Regions from separate parts of the Salinicola sp. CPA57 genome, predicted to be linked through region 3. Evidence: predicted binding sites of a transcription regulator. Region 3 holds the regulator's gene; each other region holds the start of a gene.

Region 1 (7,965 bases), on a different contig from region 3:
CGATGGCTGACATCGCGCGTGGGTTTACTCGTACTCATGCCAGCCTGGATGCGGCCGATAGTTTCTATGTCGCGAGAGCGACATCCTTGTGTGCGATTCCTTGCCCGGCCCGTGCAGCCGGGCTCTTTTTCGTTACGAGCCGTCGAACTTTGATCGGCGTTATTCAACTGTATCTATTCGCTGTTATAATGCCCTCGACGCTTTGCTTATGCGTTCGTGCGCACGTTCGCCGTTTTACACGCGTCAACATCTCGACCCCGGCCATCGTGCCGGGGTTTGTTGTTTCTGCATCGTTGCATTTGCACATCATGACCCAGCCTACGAAGTGAGCCCTACAGGCATAAATCCAAAATATAATTCGGATGCTTGTATCTAATGGGATGGATACGGCGTAGTCTGGCCCACCACCCAAGGAATGGGTGTTCGCAGGGACCGCAGTCAGGACGGCTGCAGCCAGGGACGTACGATCCCGATGATCGTAGAAGCTCAGCACTTCAGGCATAGCTGACTATCAGAGAGCTCTCGCGTGCACGCTTAGCTCTCGTTTTTTACAGCTTCACCACCGGCAGTTCATCCCACCGCGTCGTATAGCGCTGCGTCAGCAGTTCCGCTTTCAGCTTCCAATCCGCTTTACCCTTGGTCCCGCCCAAGCGCACCGTGCCGCTACCCATGCGGCGGTTCAGCTCGTCCATGACTGCTGATGCCTTGGCTGATCGCTCACGCTCGGCGTCACTCTCTAACGTGTCGAAAATGTCGTGCTGCTGCGTCGCGTGGTCGACGAGATCAAGCATCATCACGCCGGCCTTCATGTAGCGGTACCCATCGCGCCACATACGTTTCAGTGCGGTTTGGGCGGCGCCGACAATAACGCGTGTGTCGTTCGACGGGTGAGGGAGCTGGACGACCAGGGCAGGGTGATACTGAGCCAAGTCCTCGCGGTGCTTGTTGGTCTTCAGGTGAACCTGAATCGCCCTGGCCACCGATCCTTGTTTCCGCAGCTTCTCGGCGCCGCGGGCGGCGTGCGCGCGGATCGCTTGGCGGACTTCGTGCGGATCGCTCGAGAGTCGCCCGAACGATCGGGACGTCATGATGTTTTTCTTCGGCTCATCGTAGTCGTCGGTATCGATGCAGCTCTCCCCGCGCAGCTCATAGACGAGCCGCTCCTGCACGACGCTGAAGCGCGCGCGGATCCGCTTCGGGTCGGCCTCGCGCAGCTGCCAGGCGGTCACGATACCCATCTGCGACAGCCGCTGGCCCAGCCGTCCGGACACGCCCCATAGATCAGTGACGGGCATCTCCTCGAGGATTTGGCGCGTGACGTCGCTATCGGGCTGCAACAAACACACGCCCTCATAGGCCGGAATCTTCTTCGCCAAACGGTTGGCAGCCTTGGCCAGTGTTCGCGATGTCGACAGGCCAACGCTGACCGGAATACCGGTGTTCCTCCGAACAACGTAGCGTAGCCGCTGGCAGTGCTCCTCGAGCTGCTCAAGCGGGAAACCGTCAAACCCGAGAAACGACTCGTCGATTGAGTAGATCTCGACGTCCGGCGTGAACTCGCGCAGCGTGGCAGTCACGCGCCGGCTCATGTCACCGTAGAGCGTGTAGTTCGACGAGACCAGGATCAGCTGGTGCCGAGCGTCAGGCGGGATTTTGAACGTCGGCGCGCCCATCTCGACCAGCTCTTTCGCCTCGTTCGAGCGAGCGATCACGCAGCCATCATTGTTCGACAGCATTGCGACAGGCCGACCTTCCCAATCGGGGCGGAAGACCCGTTCGCAGCTGGCATAGAAATTGTTGCAGTCGACCAGGCCGATCACTTTGCCGAGCGCCCCCGGCGCAGCGAGTGGATGTTGTCAGTGACGACGCCCCAGCAATGGCAGTCACAGCCAGCGAGCGGGATCGGCGGGAACTGCTCGTTGCCTGAGCATAGATAGTAGCGTTGGCCGATCTTCTGCATCTGCTTGCATGTCAGCTCGCCATCCACCGCCATGATCACGACATCACCGACGCCAGCCTCGAGCGAGCGATCGACGATCAGCAGATCGCCGTCGTAGATGCCGTGCTTCTCCATGCTATGGCCTTTGGCCCGCACGAAAAACGTCGCTGTCGGATGCGGGATCAGCAACTCGTTCAGATCGAGCGTCGTCTCGAGATAATCGTCGGCGGGAGAGGGAAAGCCCGCGCGGACCTCGCCGGCGGCGAGAGGGATCGAAGAGGGCGGCGCGCTCAGATCTGCCTGGCCCAGGACATCGACGATAGTGCTCATGAAAATCCACCTAAAGCTGTATGGGCATACAGTATCGGGCAGACAGCCGCGCGCAGGCAAATAGCGAAATTTAGCTATATCGGGAGGTTATGCGAGTAGGGGCTTTATAAATGAAGCAGTTACGGCAGTGAATGCTGACCAAAAAGCTGACCACACTATGCCAAAAACAGACCGTCTGAGGACAAGAGACAGAAGGGTGGTTATCGTAAGTCTTTGAAAGAAGGGGCCTTGATGGTGCGGATGGGGAGACTCGAACTCCCACACCTTTCGGCACTAGAACCTAAATCTAGCGTGTCTACCAATTCCACCACATCCGCATTCCGACAGGCGCGCTCATTTTACTGGCCGCGCTATCGATGTCAATCGTTGGCCGTCCGGTCACCGATAATCGGGTAATGGCTTCAGTTTTCGTCGTCGCAGTCGACATCAACATTGAATGATCGATAGCGAAGCGATCGAGAGAAGAGCCGATGCTGCGATGTCTGAAAGCGGTGAAACCAACGACTCGCCGGTTATGTGGCTGGATCCACGCTCAGTTGAAAACGGCGCTGCCAGGCTACTGTGCCTTCTGCCATACGGCCGTGGCCGACGGCGTGCCCTGGTGCGCCGATTGCTTTGCGGACATGCCCTGGAATCATGGTGCGTGTGGGCTTTGCGCCGAACCATTGCCGACGAACGCGCTCGCGCCTTCCACGCCACGTCGGTGCGGACGCTGTCTCCGCCATCCGCCTGCGCAGACGGCGGCATGGGTTCCGCTGCGCTACGAGTCGCGCATGACGCCGCTGATCCAGCGCTACAAGTTCTCGGCGGATCCGCGGGCAGGCGAAGTGTTGATTCAGCTGATGCTGGCTTCCCTGAGTCGTGGCCTCGACCTCGGCGAAGCTGTGATCGGCGTGCCCGGCCAGCGCGAGCGAACTCGTGAACAGGGGTTCGATCATACGGCGTGGCTGACGAAGCGTCTGGCCGAGCGTTTGCAGCTACCAACGGTAGAGGCCGAGCGACTGCGGGAGACGCCGTCCCAGCGGGGGCTGGATCGTGTGTCGCGACGGCGCAACGTGAAACGGGCATTCGCGGTGAACCAGCCATTACCGGCGGCGGTGATGATCGTCGACGATGTCATGACCACCGGGGCGACGCTGGAATCACTGGCGCTGGCCTGTCGGGCTGCCGGGGCGCGGCAGATTACGGCGCTGGCGTTCGCGCGTACGCCATCAGTGCGAATCTGATAGCATGCGCACAAGCATGTCGCCGTCAGTCGAGGTCCGTATGAGCGCCGTTTCCCTGCATCCGTTCGAGACGTTGACGCCACAGCGGGTCGTCGAGGCAGTCGAGTCTCTTGGCCTCTGGTTGCCCGGTGAGCCGTTCGCGCTCAACAGCTATGAAAATCGGGTCTACTCGCTGACCGACGACGACCGCCGTCGATGGGTCGTCAAGTTCTACCGCCCGGAGCGTTGGAGCGACGACCAGATCCTCGAAGAGCACGAGTTTCTCCAGGCCCTGGCGGCGGAGTCGATCTCCGTCGGGGCGCCGTGGGAAGACGCCACTGGCGCCACGCTGCATCACTTCGAAGGTTTCCGATTTGCGCTGTTCGCCCACGTCGTCGGTCAGGCGCCGGAACTCGACAATCCCGCACATCTGTTTGCGCTTGGCGAGCTGATCGGCAGAGTCCACGACGTTGGTGCTCGCCAACCCTTCCGTCACCGAATCCGACTCGATCTCGACACGATGGTCGAGGAGAGCCGTATCCGAGTGCTTCAGGCAAGCTGGCTCGACGCCCGACAGCGCAAGAGCTACGGCCAGGTCATCGATTCGCTGCTACCGCTGCTGGCGGAGCGTGCCTGGCCGGAAAGTTCGCTGCAGCGTGTTCACGGCGACTGCCATCTCGGCAACATGCTGGGGCGGGACGAGCACTTTGCGCTGGTCGACTTCGATGATTGCCTGATGGCGCCGGCGGTGCAGGATCTGTGGATGCTGTTGACCGCCCAGTCCCCCGAGGAGTGGCAGATGCAGCTGTCCGAAGTCATCGAAGGTTACGAGATGACCCGGGAGTTCGACCGTCGTCAGCTCGAGTGGATCGAAGCGCTGCGCACCTTGCGCCTGATTCGCCACAGTGCCTGGGTCACGGCGCGCTGGCAGGATCCCGCGTTCCCTCGCGCTTTCCCCTATGTCGCCGATAGCGGCTACTGGGACCAGCACATCCGACATCTCGAGCAGCAGCGGTTGGCACTCGACTCTCCGCGCTGGCTGGCCTGAACCGCTGCCGATCCGTAGTGGCTCGAGGGCTTGTCGTGATAGTGGTGCCGATGGAGTTTCGCTAGAATTGGCCGACACCGACAATGGGGCCGAGTGCCAACGCGGGCGTAGGCGCTGTCTGAAAAGTCGACGAGCGAAGGCAAGACAAGGCAAAAATCGGCGAAAAGGCGGAGTTTACGGCGTGTAAATGAGCATCTTGAGTCGATTTTTAACGCCGTATGGGCGAGCGCAGGCAGTTTTCAGGCAGTGCCTAGCATTCGATGAATGATACCGATAGACAAGGCAGCAACATGACAGAGCAACTGGCGGGCCACTTCCACGGCATTCTCGAGAAGCTGGGAGAAGATCCCGAGCGTGAAGGTCTGCGCGATACGCCGATGCGTGCCGCCAAGGCGATGCAGTTCCTGACACAGGGCTACGGCCAGTCCCTGGAAGCGCTGATCAATGGCGCGGTCTTCGCGTCCGATACCGATGAAATGGTGCTGATCAAGGACATCGAGATGTACTCGATGTGTGAGCACCATGTGTTGCCTTTCATCGGCAAGTGTCACATCGCCTATCTCCCTCAGGGCAAGGTGCTGGGGCTGTCGAAGTTCGCGCGGATCGTCGACATGTATGCGCGCCGATTGCAGATTCAGGAAAACCTGACTCGCGAGATCGCCGAAGCCGTGATGCAGGTGACCGAGGCTCGCGGGGTGGGCGTGGTGATCGAGGCCCAGCACATGTGCATGATGATGCGAGGTGTCGAGAAGCAGAATTCCAGCATGACGACCTCGGTAATGCTGGGCAGCTTCCGCAAGAATCAGACGACGCGTCAGGAGTTCCTGATGCTGGTCAACGGTCGCTGATTCGGGCTGGCGGGCCAAAGTTCCCGCCAGGCAGAGGCGGTCGCGAAGACCGCATCGCGGCAGGTCGTCACGAAGGTTTCAAAGAGAGCCGCAAGGATAGTCCCATGGATGGTCGCCTTTCTCATTTCGACGACGAAGCCCAGACCGGTGAGGTCGAGGGTGATGACGGCAAACGCTATTCGTTCCAATTGGCGCAGTGGCGAGGTCGCGGCTTGCCGAGCGCCGGTACCCCGGTTCGCTTCGAGCTGCGCGATGGGCTGGCGATCCAGGTCTTCAATCGTCCCGAAGTTCAGCGTCGAGCCAGCAGTACGCGCGATGTCAACGGCAAGACGCGGCGCAAACAGCTTTCTCACTGGTCGCTGGCAGCATTGGTGATGTCGTTGGTCGGGTTGAGTGCTGGGCGCTACGCACCGGTGGTGGAGGTCGTGGCGATCGCGCTGGCCTGGCTGGGATTGCGCCACATCCATCGCCATTCACAGCGCGTCAACGGCTATTGGCTGAGCGGCGCGGCAATCGCGATCGCCGTGGGCGTGACCCTGTGGTCACAGCTGTGAATCGCTTCGCCGCCGGGCCGCTGTCGCCATTCCTGTGCCGCTCTTTCAGGGGCATGCCCGGCCCGGCGCCGGCTGATACTCAACCGACGCGGCTTTCGACTGGCAGAGGTGGCGTTAACACGCCATCCTGTCGGGTAGCACAGTGACACTGAATTCGTCGTCGCAGGTTGCCGTCACCAACGATCCCGTTGCACGCTGATCCGTGGCCACGGCCGGTCAGGATGGGCTGATCATCCGCATCCGGCAAGCACATCAAGGAGGAGTGAGTCATGCAATCCGACCAAGCACAGTCCGTCAAGGCAGAGTCCGTGAAAGAGGGCGCGCTGTTCAGACCTTTTGCCTATATCGATGGTAACTGGGTTGCCGCCGACAGCGGTGAGCAGATCGACGTCGATAATCCCGCCAATGGCGAGATTTTGGGGCGCATGCCGAGATTGGGGCGTGCCGAGACCGAGCGGGCGATCGATGCGGCCGAGGCCGCGCTTCCGGGCTGGCGCAATCACACCGCGCTGGAGCGCGCTGACATCCTGATGAAGTGGTACGAGCTGATGCTCGAGAACAAGGATGAACTGGCCGCGATCATGACCGCCGAGCAGGGCAAGCCGGTCAAGGAGGCAGCGGGTGAGATCGTCTATGCCGCAAGCTTCATGCGCTGGTTTGCCGAGGAAGCACGGCGTATCTACGGCGACACCATTCCAGCTGCCAACACCCAGCAGCGTATCGTGGTCACCAAGCAGCCGGTGGGCGTCGTCGGCGCCATCACGCCCTGGAATTTCCCGTCCTCGATGATCACGCGCAAGGCGGCTGCCGCACTGGCGGCTGGCTGCACCATCGTCATCAAGCCGGCCAGCCAGACACCGTTCTCCGCCACCGCACTGGCCGCACTGGCAGAGCAGGCCGGTGTTCCGCGCGGCGTGTTCAACGTGGTCCCGGGCAAGGCCAGCGAGATCGCCAAGGCGATGACCGAGTCTCCGGTCGTGCGCAAGGTCACGTTCACCGGCTCGACCGAAGTCGGCAGTTCGTTGATGTCCGGTGCCGCGCAGCACATCCAGAAGATTTCGCTGGAGCTCGGCGGCAACGCCCCGTTCCTGGTGTTCGAGGATGCCGATCTGGATGCGGCGGTCGAAGGGGCGATCGCGTCCAAGTTCCGCAATGCCGGACAGACCTGCGTCTGCACCAACCGCTTCCTGGTTCAATCCAGCGTGATCAACGCCTTCAGCGAAAAGCTGGCCGCTGCCATGAACAGTGAGCTCAAGGTGGGCAACGGCTTCGAGGACGGGGTCAATATCGGTCCGCTGATCGACGACGATGCGGTGGCCAAGGTGACCGACCACATCAAGGATGCTACCGACAAGGGCGCGCAGCTGTTGCTCGGCGGCCACGAGCATTCGCTGGGCGGGCGTTTCTTTTCCCCGACACTGGTCAGCCACGCCACACCGGAGATGAAGGTCGCCAGTGAAGAGACCTTCGGCCCCCTGGCGGCGGTTTTCCCCTTCGAGACGGAAGAGGAAGCCGTTCGCATGGCCAACGATACCCAGTTCGGGCTGGCGTCCTATTTCTACTCGAAGGATCTGGGCCGGGTCTGGCGGGTCGCCGAAGCGCTCGAATACGGCATGGTCGGCATCAACACGGGGCTGATCTCCAACGCTAGCGCACCGTTCGGCGGCGTCAAGGCTTCCGGCCTGGGTCGCGAAGGCTCCAAGTATGGCCTCGAGGAGTATCTGGAAACCAAGTATCTCTGCATCGATCTTGGCAAGGAATCTTCCTGATTCGATCGATGCTGATCGGGTTCTGCGAACCCTGCACGAAAAAGCCCACGAGTCGAAACTCGTGGGCTTTTCGTTGGCAGGAGCGCCGCTCTAGTGCCGAAAGTGGCGCATGCCGGTAAAGACCATCGCGATTCCCGCCTCGTTGGCGGCGGCGATCACTTCGTCGTCGCGCATCGAGCCTCCCGGTTGAATCACTGCCGTGATGCCCGCCGCCGCGGCGTTGTCCAGGCCATCGCGGAAGGGGAAAAAGGCATCCGATGCCATCACCGAGC
Region 2 (7,361 bases), on a different contig from region 3:
GGACGGGGCCGCCTGGGCCAATCCGCTCAGGCTAGCCAGTGCCAGCCCTGAAACCATGAGAAAACTTCGCATCCTTTCACCTCGCTTCTGGTGTTGTGCTCTATTGGTCGCCATGCCCTGCTCACCCTAGCCAACGTACGAGAGACTTGCTCGTAAACCATGGTCTCAAGTACCGCACACCAGCCCGCTCGCCGCGATCTCGTGTGCCCGTGATGTACCGATACCGCTGATGCGCGTTAGATCATCGGCGGTCGCCCAGGGCCGCCCGTCGATGATGTCATGTGCACGGGCCGGGCCGACATTGGGCAGCCGGTCCAGCTCGCTCGCCGTGGCCGTGTCTAGATCAATGCAGCTTGGGCCACTCGCTTGACCACCCTCGCCCGCCAGCTCATCCGCGCCGGAGAATCTCGCCTGCGCGTTGCCAGTGGTCAGGTAGATGGGGGCGTGATCTGAGACGATGTCACGCGCTGTGGCATGATCGATGTCGAGCATCTCGGGAAAGCGGACGATGCCGGTACCGGTCACGCTGAGTTCGCCGGGGTCATACCAGAAGTTGTCATAGAGGCTGGCGTATTGGCCGTCGGTCTCGCTCAGGGTCGTGGCGCCACGGGTAATGGCCGGCCGAGCGCCAGTATCGCGTAGCGGCTGCCAGGCGGGATCACTGGGCGGCAGGTTAAAGTCGCCAGCGATGACGCGTGCGCTATCCGGGTAGACCTCGCGCATCCACTCCCAGATGCTGGCCAGCTCACGGATCTCTGGCGTGCGATCGGCGCGGTTGTCGCCATAGACGATGTGCACCGCGGCCATCGCGATCTTGTCGCCGGTATCCTTGTCACGGAACTCCGCCAAGTACGGCTCCCGCGCGAACAGATCGCCGGGATCCAAATACACTACAGCGCCCTGGGTATACTCGACGGCGCTGTCTCGCCACAGGTAGGCGTAACTCTCGCGGTACGAGCTGCGCCCCACCGTGTGGGAGGTCATCGAGCTCCAGGCTTCACCCGTCTGCCGCTCCAGCTCACGCTCGAGCTGTGTCACGGCGCTGTCGTCCATCACTTCCTCAAGCGCCCACAGGTCGGCGCCCTTCGCGACGTCAGCGACGGCGTCCAAGCGCTTGCCGTTGTTCCACCCTAGATGCTTGAGGTTCCAGCTACCGACGGTGATGTCAGCTGCTGCATGGGGTGCGAAAGACACAGCCACGACGAGTGGTGAGATGAGCGACAGGGATCGTTTCCAGCAGAGCATAGAGGGTCTCGAATTGGTGGGTGGTCAGCGCGAGGGGAATCTACGCGACATGCTCACCTGAGAACACTGGATCCGAACCCCTTCTGATAACTCAGCGCCTTCGAAGTGCAGCTAAATGCGAGCATCCTGTGCAGAGGATTACCGAAGAATTTTTATCGAACCTCGATCCAGACGTAAGTGATTGCCCTTTCTGAATTTCGGCATCTGCTAATATAGAGTTTTTCCTGCAATAATCACTGTTATAGCCAAATTACGCTATTTGATCCGCCGAGCGTGTCTACCCGATACTGTACGCACATACAGTATTCTTAGGGAGCACGCTGTCATGTCCGCACAATTCAAAGCCGCCGCGTCTTATCAGCAGTTGAGCCGCCGCATCCAGCAGCAGATCGCCCGGGCGCGCGATCGCGAGCAGTTCGCTGTCACCGTCTACCGCTTCGACGAGGATGATCCCGCCGCATGGAATCGCATGCTCGGTGAGTTCGAGGAACTGGACTACGTCTCGGTATCTCGCGTCGGCGTTGCCGAGGCGCTGATCACCTGGAACGCAGCGGAAGCGGAGGCCGCATCATGACGATCCCCGTTCAGTACCTGGGCCAGTACGACCAAGGCGCGCAGCCGGTGATGATACCTCTCGCCGCTGGCGAAGCCCGCGCCGGCTTCCCCTCTCCCGCCGATGACTACATCGAGGCAGAGCTAGATCTGATCGCACACATTGTGCAGCGCCCTAGCGCGACGTTCTATGTCCGCGCCGCTGGCGACTCGATGGAGCGCTACGGGATATTCAGCGGGGACATTCTCGTCGTCGATCGCTCACTCGAGCCGACCGACGGTGACATCGTCGTGATCGCCGTCGACGGCGAGATCACCTGCAAGCGCCTCGGCAAAATCGGCCAGCGCCCCTATCTGCTCGCCGGTAACGAGAACTACAAGCCGATCCCCCTGGCCAACGCCGAGTGTCACTTCTGGGGCGTCGTCACTCATAACGTCCATTCGCACCGGGGTGGGCGGTCGTGATCGGCCTGGTCGACTGCAACAACTTCTACGCGAGCTGCGAGCGCGTGTTTCGCCCTGACTGGGAAGGCCGGCCTGTTGCCGTACTCTCGAATAACGATGGCTGCGTGATCGCGCGGAGCAACGAAGCGAAAGAGCTGGTCGAGATGGGCGCGCCTACGTTCAAGATCCCACCCGATGCCCGGCGACAGCTGATCCTGGTCTCGTCGAATTACACGCTCTACGGCGACATGAGCCGGCGCGTGACGGCGACACTGCGCGACTTCACGCCGGACGTCGAGATCTACTCCATCGACGAGTCATTCCTGGGATTCGATGGCTTCCCCCTGGATGGGCTGATCGACCACTGCATCGAGATGCGGCGTGTCGTAAGACGCAACACTGGCATACCGGTCAGCGTCGGGCTATCGACCTCACGCACGCTGGCCAAGCTCGCGAACAAACGGGCGAAGAAAGGCGCGGGGCGCGACGGCGTATGCCTGATGCAGCCCGACAGCGACGAGACGCGCGCGGTCCTCGAGGATTTACCCGTCACTGATCTCTGGGGCGTGTCCGGACGCCTTGGCCAACGGCTGAGCCAGATGGGCATTGTTACCGCCTGGCAGCTACGCGAGGCCGACCCAAAGCGGATCCGGCAACGGTTCTCGGTCGTGCAGGAACGGCTCGTCTATGAGCTGCGTGGCACCGACTGCATCGACACAGATGACTATGGCGAGCCGAAGAAGAACATCATGACCAGCCGATCGTTCGGCCGGCTTTCGAGCGACCCGCACGAGGTGCGCCAAGCGATCCGCGCGCACGCCGCCCGAGGTGCCGAGAAGCTGCGCAAGCAAGGCAGCGTGGCCCGGGCGATTCAGGTTCACCTGAAAACCAACAAGCACAGGGAAGACCTGGCGCAATACCACCCCGCGCTAATCGTTCAGCTCCCCCACCCCAGTAACGACACCCGCGTGATTGTCGGTGCCGCCCAGGCCGCGCTCAAACGCATGTGGCGCGATGGCTATCGCTACATGAAAGCGGGCGTGATGATGCTCGATCTCGTGCAGTCTGACGCCATGCAGCACGACATCTTCGATTCACCAGAGAGCGACGCCGAGCGGGAACGATCGGCCAAGGCATCAGCGGTGATGGACGAACTGAACAAACGCATGGGGAGCGGCACACTGCGCTTGGGCGGCACAAAGGGCAAAGCGGACTGGAAGCTGAAAGCCGAGCTGCTGACGAACCGGTACACAACACGGTGGGACGAGCTGCCGGTGGCCCACCTGAAGTGAGATTACGAGATTGACTACCCAGCCGAAGCTGAGATATGTTCGCTGAAGGCGTGGCTAGCCTTGGCTGTGAGCAACCTCAATCAGCTTCACTTCGCACCACCAAACTATCAGCGTTCTATGCGCTGGCAGCTTGCTTAAATGCTCACTGGGAAACGGCTGCCTAGCGCGAAATGGAGCGTTCGACATGAATGATTACACCGACCAGTTGAAAGTCGCGGCTAAATTCCTTCGCGACGAATTCAGTAAAGACGGCGATAAAGTAGGCTCATCTCACGCACATCAAGTGATTGCGGCATACTGTGGATACAACTCGAAAAAAGCTTTGATCGATGATGGGTTTGACGTCGAGAACGAAGAGCTAGCCGAAGAATATGATCCCGACCTAGACAGAATGGAGGCGGTGATATCTAGCATGAAGCCGACACCTCTGCAGCAATCAAGTACTGATTATGTAGCTGCAGTTATTCACGCAGGCTTGGCTCCTCCCTGCGAATCATGCGGCAATAAGGTTGTTGGAATTCAGCCACTGCTTGAGCCCGGCCGGTGCCAATTTGTTGATGGCTACGTTTGTGAAACATGTGCCGAGCAGGAAGCTGAGGCGTATGCCACGTGCAGATTCTGCGGGCCGGACGTCGTCTATCGAGCTGAGAATATCAACTTCCGAGGTGAGTGCCCTGAACATGACGGCGAGTCTGTTCTGGACGAGGAGGAAGAGGAAGATTATGAGAGCTACACCGAGTACCACACCAAAGACGGCTGAGGAAAAATAGCGAGGTGATTCGCTAAACGTACGCGCAGGCCCCGCCCAACAGGAGCGGGGCTTTTCGTTACAGAGGGTTGATCAGAGCCGCGTTACGATCGTCACCGGGTCGATTGACGGCGGTACTTACCGACCAATGCCGGATCAGACCGGCGTCGATATGACGAGTGACGCCTCGGATGGCGTCGCGCTCTGTGAAGTGCGGGTCAAGCCATGGCTCGAGCGAGTCGTTATCCAGCGCCAGAGGCATCCTGTCGTGAACCTCTTTCGCACTGCCCCGCGCCGGCTCGGTGATAATCGCTACACCTGGTGGCTTGTCTTCGCCTCGATCCGTCCAGATGCCAGCCAGGTATAGCGTCTGCTCGTCAGATCGGGTTATGAAGTGCGGCTGCTTGCGACCATCGGCGGATAGCCACTCGTACCAGCCATCTGCTGGTATCAAGCAACGGTGGCGCTTGAACGCCGGGGCGAAGTAACGCGATTTTGCCACGGTCTCGGCTTTCGCATTGATCGGCTGCGGCGCTGTAGTGTCCGCCCACGTCGGCCGATATCCCCACCAGAGCTGCTCGATCGTCACCAGCGCCTCGTCGTCAGCACGGCGTGCGACACTGATCCACGTGCCCGGCGGCACGTTGTAACGGGGCTCAGCGTCAACGAAGAGGTCGGGCTGGGCCACGGCCTCAGCGAGCGCCGAGAAATCCATCGTGTAGAAAGCGTATCGTCCGCACACTTATTTTGGGATATCCATTGAGACGAATCGCACGCCAGTTTGCTGAGAGACAACCTGCGCGTAGCTCTCGATTTCAGTCAAGGCGTAGTATGCTTTGTTTAGAGCCAGCTCGTACTGCTGGATCGTATGCATGGTATGTGTCTGCTTCAAAATATCTTTAAAGGCTGGAATTCCAGGCTGAAGCTTGTCGAGCTGATGATTTATCGAATCTTCTGAAGATTTTGCTGCAGAATATAGTTTTTCAGCTTTGGCGTGGAGCCTATCGGGGGACGCACCCTCAGGAATATTAATGCTTCCACTGTTTTCTTCTACACTTTCAGCAAAGTAAAGTATTGACTCGGCTTTTTTAACTAGAAGATTCGCTCTAGACTGCTGCTGAACCGCACTGGTTATAATTTGGTTATAGGAGCTTACAAAATACGTCCCCACCGAGACCCCTAACGCGAGAACAGACACAATAATAGAAATATATGCAGTCATTCATAATCCTATTGGTAGACTGGTGAAACATCACGGCCAGTAAAATGGAAAGTGTAAGATCACACAAGAGAAATGTCTAAAGTTCGCGACTTAATTTAGCGCTTGGATATGCTTATGATAAACCACACCCACGCAGGTCGCTCCTCTCTTTCTCGGCCGCCGAGTTACCCCAGCAACCAGCCTATGATGGCCACCACGGCGCACCCCGCCGCCGGCGTCAGCACATCCAGTGCGGAATCGCGGGACCAGTACAACAGCCCCTCATACCAGCGCACGGGCATCACGTCGCCCCACTCCCACCCGCGATCTCGGGCGAGGTGGTATTCGTGCTGCGCGATTTCACGCGCTAAGAATGCCGTCACCGCGATGACGCCGGCGACGGCGAGGCCAAAAAAAGGCCACAACATGAGTTGTAGCCCGATGGCGATCGCTAGATGTTCCCAGTGAGTTTTATTCATCGGCGTCGATCCAGATAGCCGCCTGAGCCTGCCCGGCCAGCGTCAGGGCTTCTTTTAGTTCCGCCCTGGTGGCTTGGATCACGGAGTTGTCGGCGAGCACCCAGCGGATCGTGTCGGAGTCTTCGGCCATGGCAACGAAACGGGCCATACGATTCTGGCTTGTCTCGTCACCGTCGAAGGTGTTGCCCGCAGCGTTGGTGACTTTGATACGGGCGACCTGGTCGGCACGAGCGGAAACGAACGCGTCGCGCTCGCGCTTTGCTTCGAGCACTGCCAGTTCTTCGGCGGTCGGCGCTGGGGTATGCGTAAATGAGCCCATCAGATTTCCACCTCTCGATTGAAGCGCAGGGCGTCCCACTCGGCATGGCGCGCTTGAAATGCGTCGTCGGTTTCCTCTTCCTCGCGAACGGGCTCGGGGCCATAGCAACCGATCGCCAAAACCTCGATAACGCCATCGGTTTTCGTCGCTGATAGCAGAGGCATGGAAGGCAGCACATCCGACTCAAATCCATTGAACGTACCATCGCCTGCGCTTGTGAAGTCAAAGGTTTCAACACTGCCGTTGACGATAACGGTCAATACCTGACCTAGGGCAGAAAAGGAGACGTCATTGTCGCCGCATTGTGGAATCAGTTTAAGTTTCATGCTTTCCACCTTCCGGAAGCCTTTACAATGACGTTGCAGGTAGTATCTGTAAAAACTGGTGCAGCTGGATTTGTTGCTGTAAATAGCTTCACATAGACTTTATCTTTATACCGACCTGCAATATTGCAGGTGAAAATCCTATCAGTTGTAGTCGTGTTGATAGGCGTAAGTGATATATCGGGCAAATCGCCATAAAAGGCATGTGGAAAAACTATTGCAACCGGTTCAGGCACCGCCTCTCCAACACCTAACTGGATAGTCTCTAGCGTCCCATCTGCAAGTTTTGTATATCTACCAGTGCTGTTCGATCCACTCTCAATAATCGCGCCGCTTGGCACACCACCGGTATCTTCTACCGTGCCAACGATGCCACCTCTCGCGTAAACCTCACCAGTACCAGCAACATCACGCAATGCAGCAGTGCCCACCTCATTCGGCAGGCCGGAGCCCTTCGCATGCATTATCTTGTCGGCATCAACGCTAGCCGCTGCGGTCTCCGCAGCTTGACGATCATTACCCGTCGCCTCGCGATCCGCGCCGGTCTTCTGTCGATCGGCGGCCGTGGCTTCGGCAGCAGCAGTCGTCGCCGTGCGATCTTCGCCGGTCTGCTGTCGATCGGCGGCCGTGGCCTCGGCAGCGGCGGTTGTGGCGGTTCGATCTTCGCCGGTTTGCTGGCGATCGGCGGCCGTGGCTTCGGCATCGGCCTTAGTCGCGGCTCGGTCCTTGCCGGTCTGCAGGCGGTCGGCAGCGACCGC
Region 3 (7,965 bases):
GACGTCGGACATTCCCAGTTGCTCGAACGTGATGATGAACGGTTCCAAAGTCATCTCCTGGTGGTCTCGTCCGGCCAAGGTTCACTGGCCATCTTCTTTTGCCCATGGCGCATCCCGCTGCACCTCGATGGAGCCAGAAGCTAACAGGCGACTTTGGGCTTAGCCACAAGTTTAAGGGCGTAGGGTTTGGAGTATTACTACAGGAATTCCGCGTTTTCCGGGATTCCTGTAGTCGGCGAGACCGGCGCGGCGTCCGCAAAGTCAACGAGTTGCCCGCAGCGGAGATTTCGATCGACAATAGCCGTTCGACAAACACGGATGGAACGCCATGCCCCGCACCGCTTTCTTCATCTCCGACGGCACCGGCATTACCGCGGAAACCCTGGGTCGCAGCCTGCTCTCCCAGTTCGAGAATACAGACTTCATCCAGGTCACCAAGCCGTATATCGACACGCTCGACAAGGCACGCTCGCTGGTCGGCATCATCGAGGCCACCGCCGAGCGCGACGGCATTCGCCCCATCGTCATCGACACCATCGTCGACCAGGCGATTCGCGATATCGTTTCGCAGTCATCGGCGTTCAAGGTCGATATCTTTTCCACCTTTCTCGCTCCGCTCGAGGTGGAACTGGAGACCCATTCGACCTACACCGTCGGCCGCACGCATGCGATCGGCCGCGACGACGTCTACATGCATCGGATCGAGGCGGTCAATTTCGCGCTGGACAACGACGACGGCGCACGCACACATCAATACGAGGAAGCGGACGTCATCCTGATCGGTGTCTCCCGGTGCGGCAAGACACCCACCTCGCTCTACCTGGCGCTGCAGTTCGGCATTCGCGCGGCCAACTATCCGCTGACCGAGGACGACCTGGACGAGAACGGCATTCTCAACCTGCCCCCGACGCTGTCCAGACATCGTCACAAGCTGTTTGGCTTGACCATCGACGCACGCCGACTGTCGGCGATTCGAACCGAACGCCGTCCCGACAGCCGTTACTGTTCGATGGACCAGTGCATGCAGGAGATCGGCCAGGCGGAAGCACTCTATCGCCGCCACAATATTTCCTACATCGACACCACGCGCTTTTCGATCGAGGAGATTTCGACGCGAATGATGAACGAGACCGGTCTTCAGAGACGATTCAGCCCGCGTTGAGCGGGCCGAAAGCGTGGCAGGCGGCTCGACCGGGATAGCCCAGGCAAGGGGCGAGACGCATGGCCACAAGCCTCTTGGTCACAAGCCCCTTAATCAAAGCCCCTTGGTCACAAGCCCCTGGTCACAGCCCCTTGGGCGCAAAGATGCCCGGCGCGTTGCGCCAATATCCCTTGTAGTCCATGCCGAAGCCGAACACGTAACGGTCAACGACTTCCAGACCACAGTAGTCCGCTTTGAGGTCGGGAGAAGATTTGCGATCGTGGCGCTTGTCGACCAGCACTGCGGTGGAAATGCTTGCCGCGCCGGCCTGGCGGCAATACTCGAGGATCGCCGCCAGCGTCGCCCCTTCATCCAGGATGTCGTCGACGATCACCACATGACGGCCCGCCATGGGCACTTCCGGCGACACGCGCCAGAACAGCTCGCCACCGCGAATGCCGCCGCGATAGCGAGTGGCGTGAAGATAATCGACCTCCAGCGGAAATCCGAGCCGCGTCAGCAGATGGCCCGTAGTAATCAGACCGCCATTCATGACGCAGTAGAAGACCGGCAGTTTGTCATCCAAGTCGCGCGTGATATCGGCAGCCATGCGATCCAGGGCTTGCTCGACCTGGGTCTGATCGATCAGGCAATCGGCGTTGTCCATGACATCCTGCATCGAGCTCAGCGCATCGATCGGTGAGACTTGAGTCATCGTTTACGATTCACCATGAAAAGAGCGGCGGCAGATTCATCGATCTGCCGCCACCGGAATAGACAGGAAACGGCGCCCGGTATCCATCACTCGGATTGGCTGAGCGCCTCGAGACGAACGTGGGTGCGTCGCCACCGGGCGATGGCGCCCAACGATTCCAGACTGGGACGCGCCCGCGCGTAACGCAACTTGGCGATCCGCGGCGCCTGACGGCCTTCAGAGGCCGCGACGACCTCTCGGGCAGCCTCGGGGGCATTGCAGATCACGGCCATGTCACATCCCGCATTCCAGGCGGCCTCGGCCCGCTCGCTGGGCGACCCGGCAGCATGTGCCGCGGCCATGGTCAGGTCATCCGAAAAGATTGCGCCCTTGAATCCCAGCTCTTCGCGCAACATGCCGAGCCAACTGGGCGAGAAGCCGGCCGGGCGGTCGTCGAAGGCGGAATAGATGACATGCGCCGGCATGATGCCATCCAGCTTGCCGGCCAACCTGGCGAAAGGAACCAGATCGTGCTCGCGCAGCTCCGCCAGCGAGCGGGGGTCTTCCGCCACCTTGAAGTGGGAGTCCTGGCGAGCCCCGCCGTGCCCGGGGAAATGCTTGCCGATCGCGACCATACCCGCTTCGTGAAGCCCTTCGATGAACGCACCAGCCAATGCCGTGACCACCTCCGGATCCGGAGAAAAACTCCGCGAACCGATGGCCGGAGAGCGGTCATCGTCGAGATCCAGAACCGGCGCAAAGGTCACATCGAAGCCACAGGCCGCCATCTCCATGCCCAGGAGCCAGCCCGTGTCCTGGGTCAGCGTCAATGCCGCTTCGGGAGACTCGGCGAATTGCCGACCCAGCGTTGCCATGGAGGGAATCTGCGTCACCCCCTCCTTCAAACGCTGTACCCGGCCACCTTCCTGGTCGATCGCCACCAGAATGTCGGGGCGGCATTCACGAATCTGCCCGATCAGCGTCCGGGTGGTGGCAACGTCCGGCGTATTTCTGGCAAACAGCAGCACGCCGCCGACCTCCGCGCGAGCAATCAACTGCCGCTCCTCATCACGCAGATGAGTCCCTTCCACATCCAGCATGACCGGACCGAGAGGTTGAGTCATAGCAAACACCTGAGACCATTGAGCGCCCGATTCTAGACGACACCGCTGCTGCATGACAGAGCCAGCCGGCCGCCAGAGGGACCGACTCACTCCACGGCCGCGTCGATCCCCTCCAGCGATGCCGGCAGCGGCGCCTGCATGCCGGCTACCACGACGGGCCGCAGATGCCGGATCAGCTCCCGAACCGACATGTGCTCCTGGTACTCGCTATCGGCGATATCTCGCAACGCGTCCAGGCCCGAAAGCGTGAAGACCACCGTGCCCAGCATGAAATGCAGACGCCAGAAACGCTCGGCATCCGGAAGATCCGGCGTTGCCAGGCGCAGCCACGCCACGAACCGGCGAAACGTTTCGCCGTAGTGCTCCTGGATATAGCGCCGGAGATGACCCTGCGCCTGGGCATATGCCAGGCCCAGCAATTTCATGAAAACCTTGAGGCTGTTGCGTTCGCCCGGCACCTCCAGAACGCTGACGGCCAGCTGCTCCAGCAGCACCTCGAGAGGCACCTGTTTGCCCTGGTAGCGCGACTCCAGCCCATCGAGTGCCGCGTTCAAGCGCTGCGAGAACGGATCGAGATAGCGGGCGAACACCGCCTGGATCAGCGATTTCTTGGAACCGAAATGATAATTCACGGCAGCCAGATTGACCTTGGCTCGCGTCGTGATGTTGCGCAGCGAGGTTTCAGCGAAACCCTTTTCGGCAAAAAGGACCTCCGCCGTATCGAGAATACGAGTAACGGTGTCGGAATGGGCCATGTCTTACCTCGCGCCAGAGAACAACAACTTAGAACGATTATGATTCTAATCATTCCGTGACGAGAGGCACAATCCGCCAATTCGTCGGGTCGGGGTCACCACCCCGCCAACTCGAGCCGAAAGGCACTTCCCTCGCCGACAATGACTGGATACAATTCCAGCCTGTATGCATGAACACGCCTGACCATTTGCCGGGCCCGCATGAACCTGGCAGACGGTCAGAAAGCGCCTGGCGATTCAAGCAGGCTCGCACCAATCAGATCGATGACACAGGCCCGGGAGAGACCCAATGGCGAGACCGCTCACCGCACGGCAGCAGACTGTCTATGACTTCATCGTCAAGACGATGGCCGAGTTCGGCTACCCGCCAACGCGAGCCGAGATCGCCCGAGCGCTGGGCTTTCGCTCCCCCAACGCTGCCGAGGAACACCTGCGAGCGCTGGACCGGAAAGGCGTCATCCGCATGATCCCCGGAACGTCTCGCGGGATTCGCCTGCCGGCCAGTGGCAACGAATCCGAGCCCGCCGAGCCTCAGTCGTCCGGTTTGCCGATCATCGGTAGCGTCGCTGCCGGCAGCCCGATTCTCGCGACCGAACATATCGACCGCTACTGCCCGCTGCCGGCCGACTACTTCTCCCCCAGCGCCGATTATCTCCTGCGCGTACGCGGGCTCTCGATGAAGGATGCCGGCATCTTCGATGGCGACCTGCTCGCCGTGCATCGGACCCAGCAAATACGCAATGGGCAGATCGTCGTGGCACGACTGGATGACGATGTCACCGTCAAGCGTTTTCAGCGCGAGGGCAGCCGCGTCACGTTGATCGCCGAAAACGCCGATTTCGAGCCGATCGTGGTCGATCTCGAACTTCAGCATCTGGAAATCGAAGGATTGGGAGTCGGCGTCATTCGCGGTGGCAATGGCTCGGGCCTCCACTGAGTCGTCAGTGTCCGACCCCGTGCGCAAGATCCTGCACGCCGACTGCGACTGCTTCTACGCGGCCGTGGAGATGCGCGACGACCCTTCTCTGCAGGGTGTGCCGCTGGCGATCGGGGGAAGCGCCGATCGCCGCGGTGTGATCGCCACCTGCAACTACCCGGCCCGCAAGTTCGGCGTACACTCGGCGATGCCCACGGCGCGCGCCTTGCGCTTGTGTCCCCAGCTGAAGGTGATTTCACCCGACTTCGACAAGTATCGAGAGGTCTCGCGACAGATCCAGACCATCTTCCACGAGCTGACGCCACTGGTCGAACCGCTGTCTCTCGACGAAGCCTATCTCGACGTCACGCAAGTGTCTCGGTTCCAGGGCAGCGCCACCTGGATGGCCCGATGGCTCAAGGAGGAAGCGCTCGCGAGAACGGGAATCGTCATTTCCGTAGGTGCCGCGCCCAACAAGTTTCTCGCCAAGATCGCCAGTGACTGGGACAAGCCTGACGGTCTGTTCGTGATTCCGCCGGAACGGACGGAGTCATTCATCACCGATCTGCCGGTGAAAAAGCTTCACGGTGTCGGCCCCGCAACGGCGGCCAAACTCGACGCCCTGGGGATCGCCAGTTGCCGCGACCTGCGCATTCAGCCACTGGACCGGCTGCTGGATCAGTTCGGCAAGTTCGGCCGAAGACTTCACGAACTCGCCCACGGCATCGATGATCGGCCGGTCAACGTCTCCCGCGAGCGAAAATCGGTCAGTGTCGAAACCACCTACGACCATGACCTCCCCCACCTTGCCGGCTGCCATCAGGCGTTGGCGCCGTTGATCGAGAAACTCCACGATCGCCTGGCGCGGCACGGAGATCCAGCCATCGCCAAACAGTTCGTCAAAGTCCGGTTCAACGACTTCGCCAGCACTACCCAGGAGACGGGAGCCACCGGCATCATTCACGCGCGCTTTCACGAACTGCTGGAGAGCGCCTGGCATCGGGGAGAACGTCCCGTCAGATTGCTCGGCGTGGGTGTTCGCCTGATGCCGGAACCGGATCATCACCAGTTGGGGTTGTTCGACGACCTCGATGCGCCCGGCACGCGCCTACCCTGAGCTCCGGTCGGCGCTGGTCAAGCAAACACGCTCACGAGAACACCACCGTCTTGTTGCCGTGAATGAGCACGCGGTCCTGCAGATGCCAGCGCAGGCCCCGTGACAGCACCGCCTTTTCCACGTCACGCCCCAGCCGCACCAGATCCTGTGGCGTATGGCAGTGCGACACGCGCTGGATGTCCTGTTCGATGATCGGCCCGGCATCGAGCTCTTCGGTAACGTAGTGGCAGGTCGCGCCGATCAGTTTGACGCCACGCTCGAAGGCCTGATGATAGGGTTTGGCGCCGGCGAACGACGGCAAAAAGCTGTGGTGGATATTGATCACCCGCCCAGCATAACGCTGGCAGATATCCGGTGGCAGGATCTGCATGTATCGCGCCAGCACCACGCAGTCGGCTTCGGCCGCTTCGATCAGACGCTCGGTCCGGGCGAAAGCGGAAGCCTTGTCTTCGGGATCGACCGGCACGTGGTGAAACGGTATACCGTGCCACGCCACCAGGGCGCGCAGGTCTTCATGGTTGGAGATCACGCAGGGAATATCGCAGTCGAGTTCACCGGCGGACCAGCGATAGAGCAGATCGACCAGGCAGTGGGATTCCCGCGACACCATGATCACCACCCGCGGACGCCGGCCGGTGTCACTCAGTCGCCAGGTCATCTCGAACTCGTCGGCGATGGGAGCGAACGCCTCACGGAACGCGTCGGCGCTCAGCGCATTGGACTGAATGTCGTAGCGCATGAAAAATCGCCCCATATCCAGATCGGAATGCTGACTGGCTTCGACGATCGAGCCATCCTGGGCAGCGATGAATCCCGATACGCGCGAGACGATGCCCACGCGGTCGGGGCAGGAAACGATCAAACGGTAATTGTGCGGCATGGCTCTCGGTAACACTCTCTGACTCGGAAATACGCGGTGGCACGAACTTGTGCGGTGACTCGAAAACACGCGCTGGTTCGAAAGCCGCTCTAAAGGACGATTCCGGATGACGGATCATCCCCGGCATGACCCGGCGCGGCCCGCCGCTTCGACGAAAGCGGTATTGTAACGCAACCGCGGAGGCCAGCCACCGCCTCGACGAGTTTGAGCGGGTCGAGACGCATGACTTATAGTGAAACCAGATTTCACCCTTTAAGGATGCCGATGTTCCGTCCGCGCGCGCAGATACGCCCCCGCACCTATCCACCGTTGCTGTTCCATCCGCTGGGCGGCTGCGGAGAGATCGGCATGAATCTGTCGCTTTATGGCTATGACGGCGATTGGATCGCCGTCGACTGCGGCATGATGATCCGACAGGACCTGCCGGATCAGCCCCTCCAGATTCCCGATGTCGAACACCTCGCAGCCCACGCGATGGGCCCCTCCGCCGTCTTCATCACCCATGGTCATGAAGACCATCTGGGCGCACTGGCCTGGATCTGGCCCCGCTGGAATTGTCCGGTCTATGCCACCCCGCTGGCCATTGAGCTGCTGCGGGCCAAGTTCATCGAGCAGGGGCTCAGGACCGATGCGCTGAAGCCTGTTCAACCGGGCACTTGCGTGACGTCCGGCGCTTTCGAAGTCACTTTCTTGCCGGTGACGCACTCGATACCGGAAAGCTGCGCGCTCTCCCTCGTCACCCCACGCCATCGCGTTCTGCATACCGGCGACTGGAAACTCGACGAACGCCCGCTTATCGGCGCCCCGCTGTCCGCCAGCCAGTTTGAGACCCTGGCTCCGGTCGATCTGGTAGTGGCCGACTCGACCAACGCCGACGTCGAAGGCCATTCGCGCAGCGAGACGGAAGCTGCCAGCGCGCTGGAGGCGGTCATCCAGAACTGCCGGGGTCGCGTCGTGGTCAGCTGTTTTGCCAGCAATATCGCCCGTATCAAGGCGCTGGGCGGGATCGCCGAACGCAGCGGGCGTCGAGTGGCCCTGCTTGGCCGTTCGATGGAGCGGATGGTGTCGATCGCTCTTCAGCTGGGGTATCTCGATGATTTCCCGCCTCGAGTGCCGACGCACGATCTGGGCTACCTGTATCCCGAAGAGGTGCTGATCATCGCCACCGGGAGTCAGGGGGAGCCGCGCTCGGCGCTATCGCGGATGGCCCAGGGCAGACACCCCGCCTTGGATCTGCAACCACAGGACGACGTGATTTTCTCGGCCCGAGCCATTCCCGGTAACGAGCGCCAGATCGAACGACTCAAGGCCGGCTTCAAGCGGCTCGGTGTCAACGTG

Evidence for each region. Region 3 encodes LexA, which represses DNA repair genes until DNA is damaged. Its sites were predicted from a motif close to TACTGTNTANNTANACAGTA; they were not measured.
Region 1: a site for LexA is predicted at 2,284-2,303, ahead of umuD (translesion error-prone DNA polymerase V autoproteolytic subunit). Genes of this name have one in related genera too.
Region 2: a site for LexA is predicted at 1,531-1,550, ahead of DOM36_RS02345 (DUF1654 domain-containing protein). Genes of this name have one in related genera too.

The regions. Positions count from the first base shown of each region.
Region 1 is NZ_PZJR01000002.1:28,447-36,411, reverse strand. It holds gene DOM36_RS02050 (Y-family DNA polymerase) at 549-1,820, opposite strand; gene umuD (translesion error-prone DNA polymerase V autoproteolytic subunit) at 1,817-2,269, opposite strand; tRNA gene DOM36_RS02040 (tRNA-Leu) at 2,502-2,586, opposite strand; partial or broken gene DOM36_RS20400 (double zinc ribbon domain-containing protein) at 2,740-2,976, shown strand; gene DOM36_RS02035 (ComF family protein) at 3,043-3,495, shown strand; gene DOM36_RS02030 (serine/threonine protein kinase) at 3,536-4,522, shown strand; gene folE (GTP cyclohydrolase I FolE) at 4,813-5,370, shown strand; gene DOM36_RS02020 (hypothetical protein) at 5,475-5,924, shown strand; gene DOM36_RS02015 (NAD-dependent succinate-semialdehyde dehydrogenase) at 6,194-7,693, shown strand; gene purH (bifunctional phosphoribosylaminoimidazolecarboxamide formyltransferase/IMP cyclohydrolase) at 7,784-7,965, opposite strand, start outside.
Region 2 is NZ_PZJR01000002.1:76,651-84,011, forward strand. It holds gene DOM36_RS02335 (lysozyme inhibitor LprI family protein) at 1-72, opposite strand, end outside; gene DOM36_RS02340 (endonuclease/exonuclease/phosphatase family protein) at 166-1,200, opposite strand; gene DOM36_RS02345 (DUF1654 domain-containing protein) at 1,571-1,819, shown strand; gene umuD (translesion error-prone DNA polymerase V autoproteolytic subunit) at 1,816-2,262, shown strand; gene DOM36_RS02355 (Y-family DNA polymerase) at 2,259-3,533, shown strand; gene DOM36_RS02360 (hypothetical protein) at 3,718-4,293, shown strand; gene DOM36_RS02365 (SOS response-associated peptidase) at 4,361-5,023, opposite strand; gene DOM36_RS02370 (hypothetical protein) at 5,024-5,503, opposite strand; gene DOM36_RS02375 (hypothetical protein) at 5,668-5,961, opposite strand; gene DOM36_RS02380 (hypothetical protein) at 5,954-6,280, opposite strand; gene DOM36_RS02385 (hypothetical protein) at 6,280-6,606, opposite strand; partial or broken gene DOM36_RS20250 (hypothetical protein) at 6,603-7,361, opposite strand, start outside.
Region 3 is NZ_PZJR01000003.1:642,428-650,392, forward strand. It holds gene ppsA (phosphoenolpyruvate synthase) at 1-48, opposite strand, end outside; gene DOM36_RS05190 (pyruvate, water dikinase regulatory protein) at 329-1,162, shown strand; gene DOM36_RS05195 (hypoxanthine-guanine phosphoribosyltransferase) at 1,284-1,856, opposite strand; gene nagZ (beta-N-acetylhexosaminidase) at 1,943-2,959, opposite strand; gene DOM36_RS05205 (TetR/AcrR family transcriptional regulator) at 3,046-3,714, opposite strand; gene lexA (transcriptional repressor LexA) at 4,004-4,651, shown strand; gene dinB (DNA polymerase IV) at 4,671-5,747, shown strand; gene purU (formyltetrahydrofolate deformylase) at 5,779-6,627, opposite strand; gene DOM36_RS05225 (ribonuclease J) at 6,892-7,965, shown strand, end outside.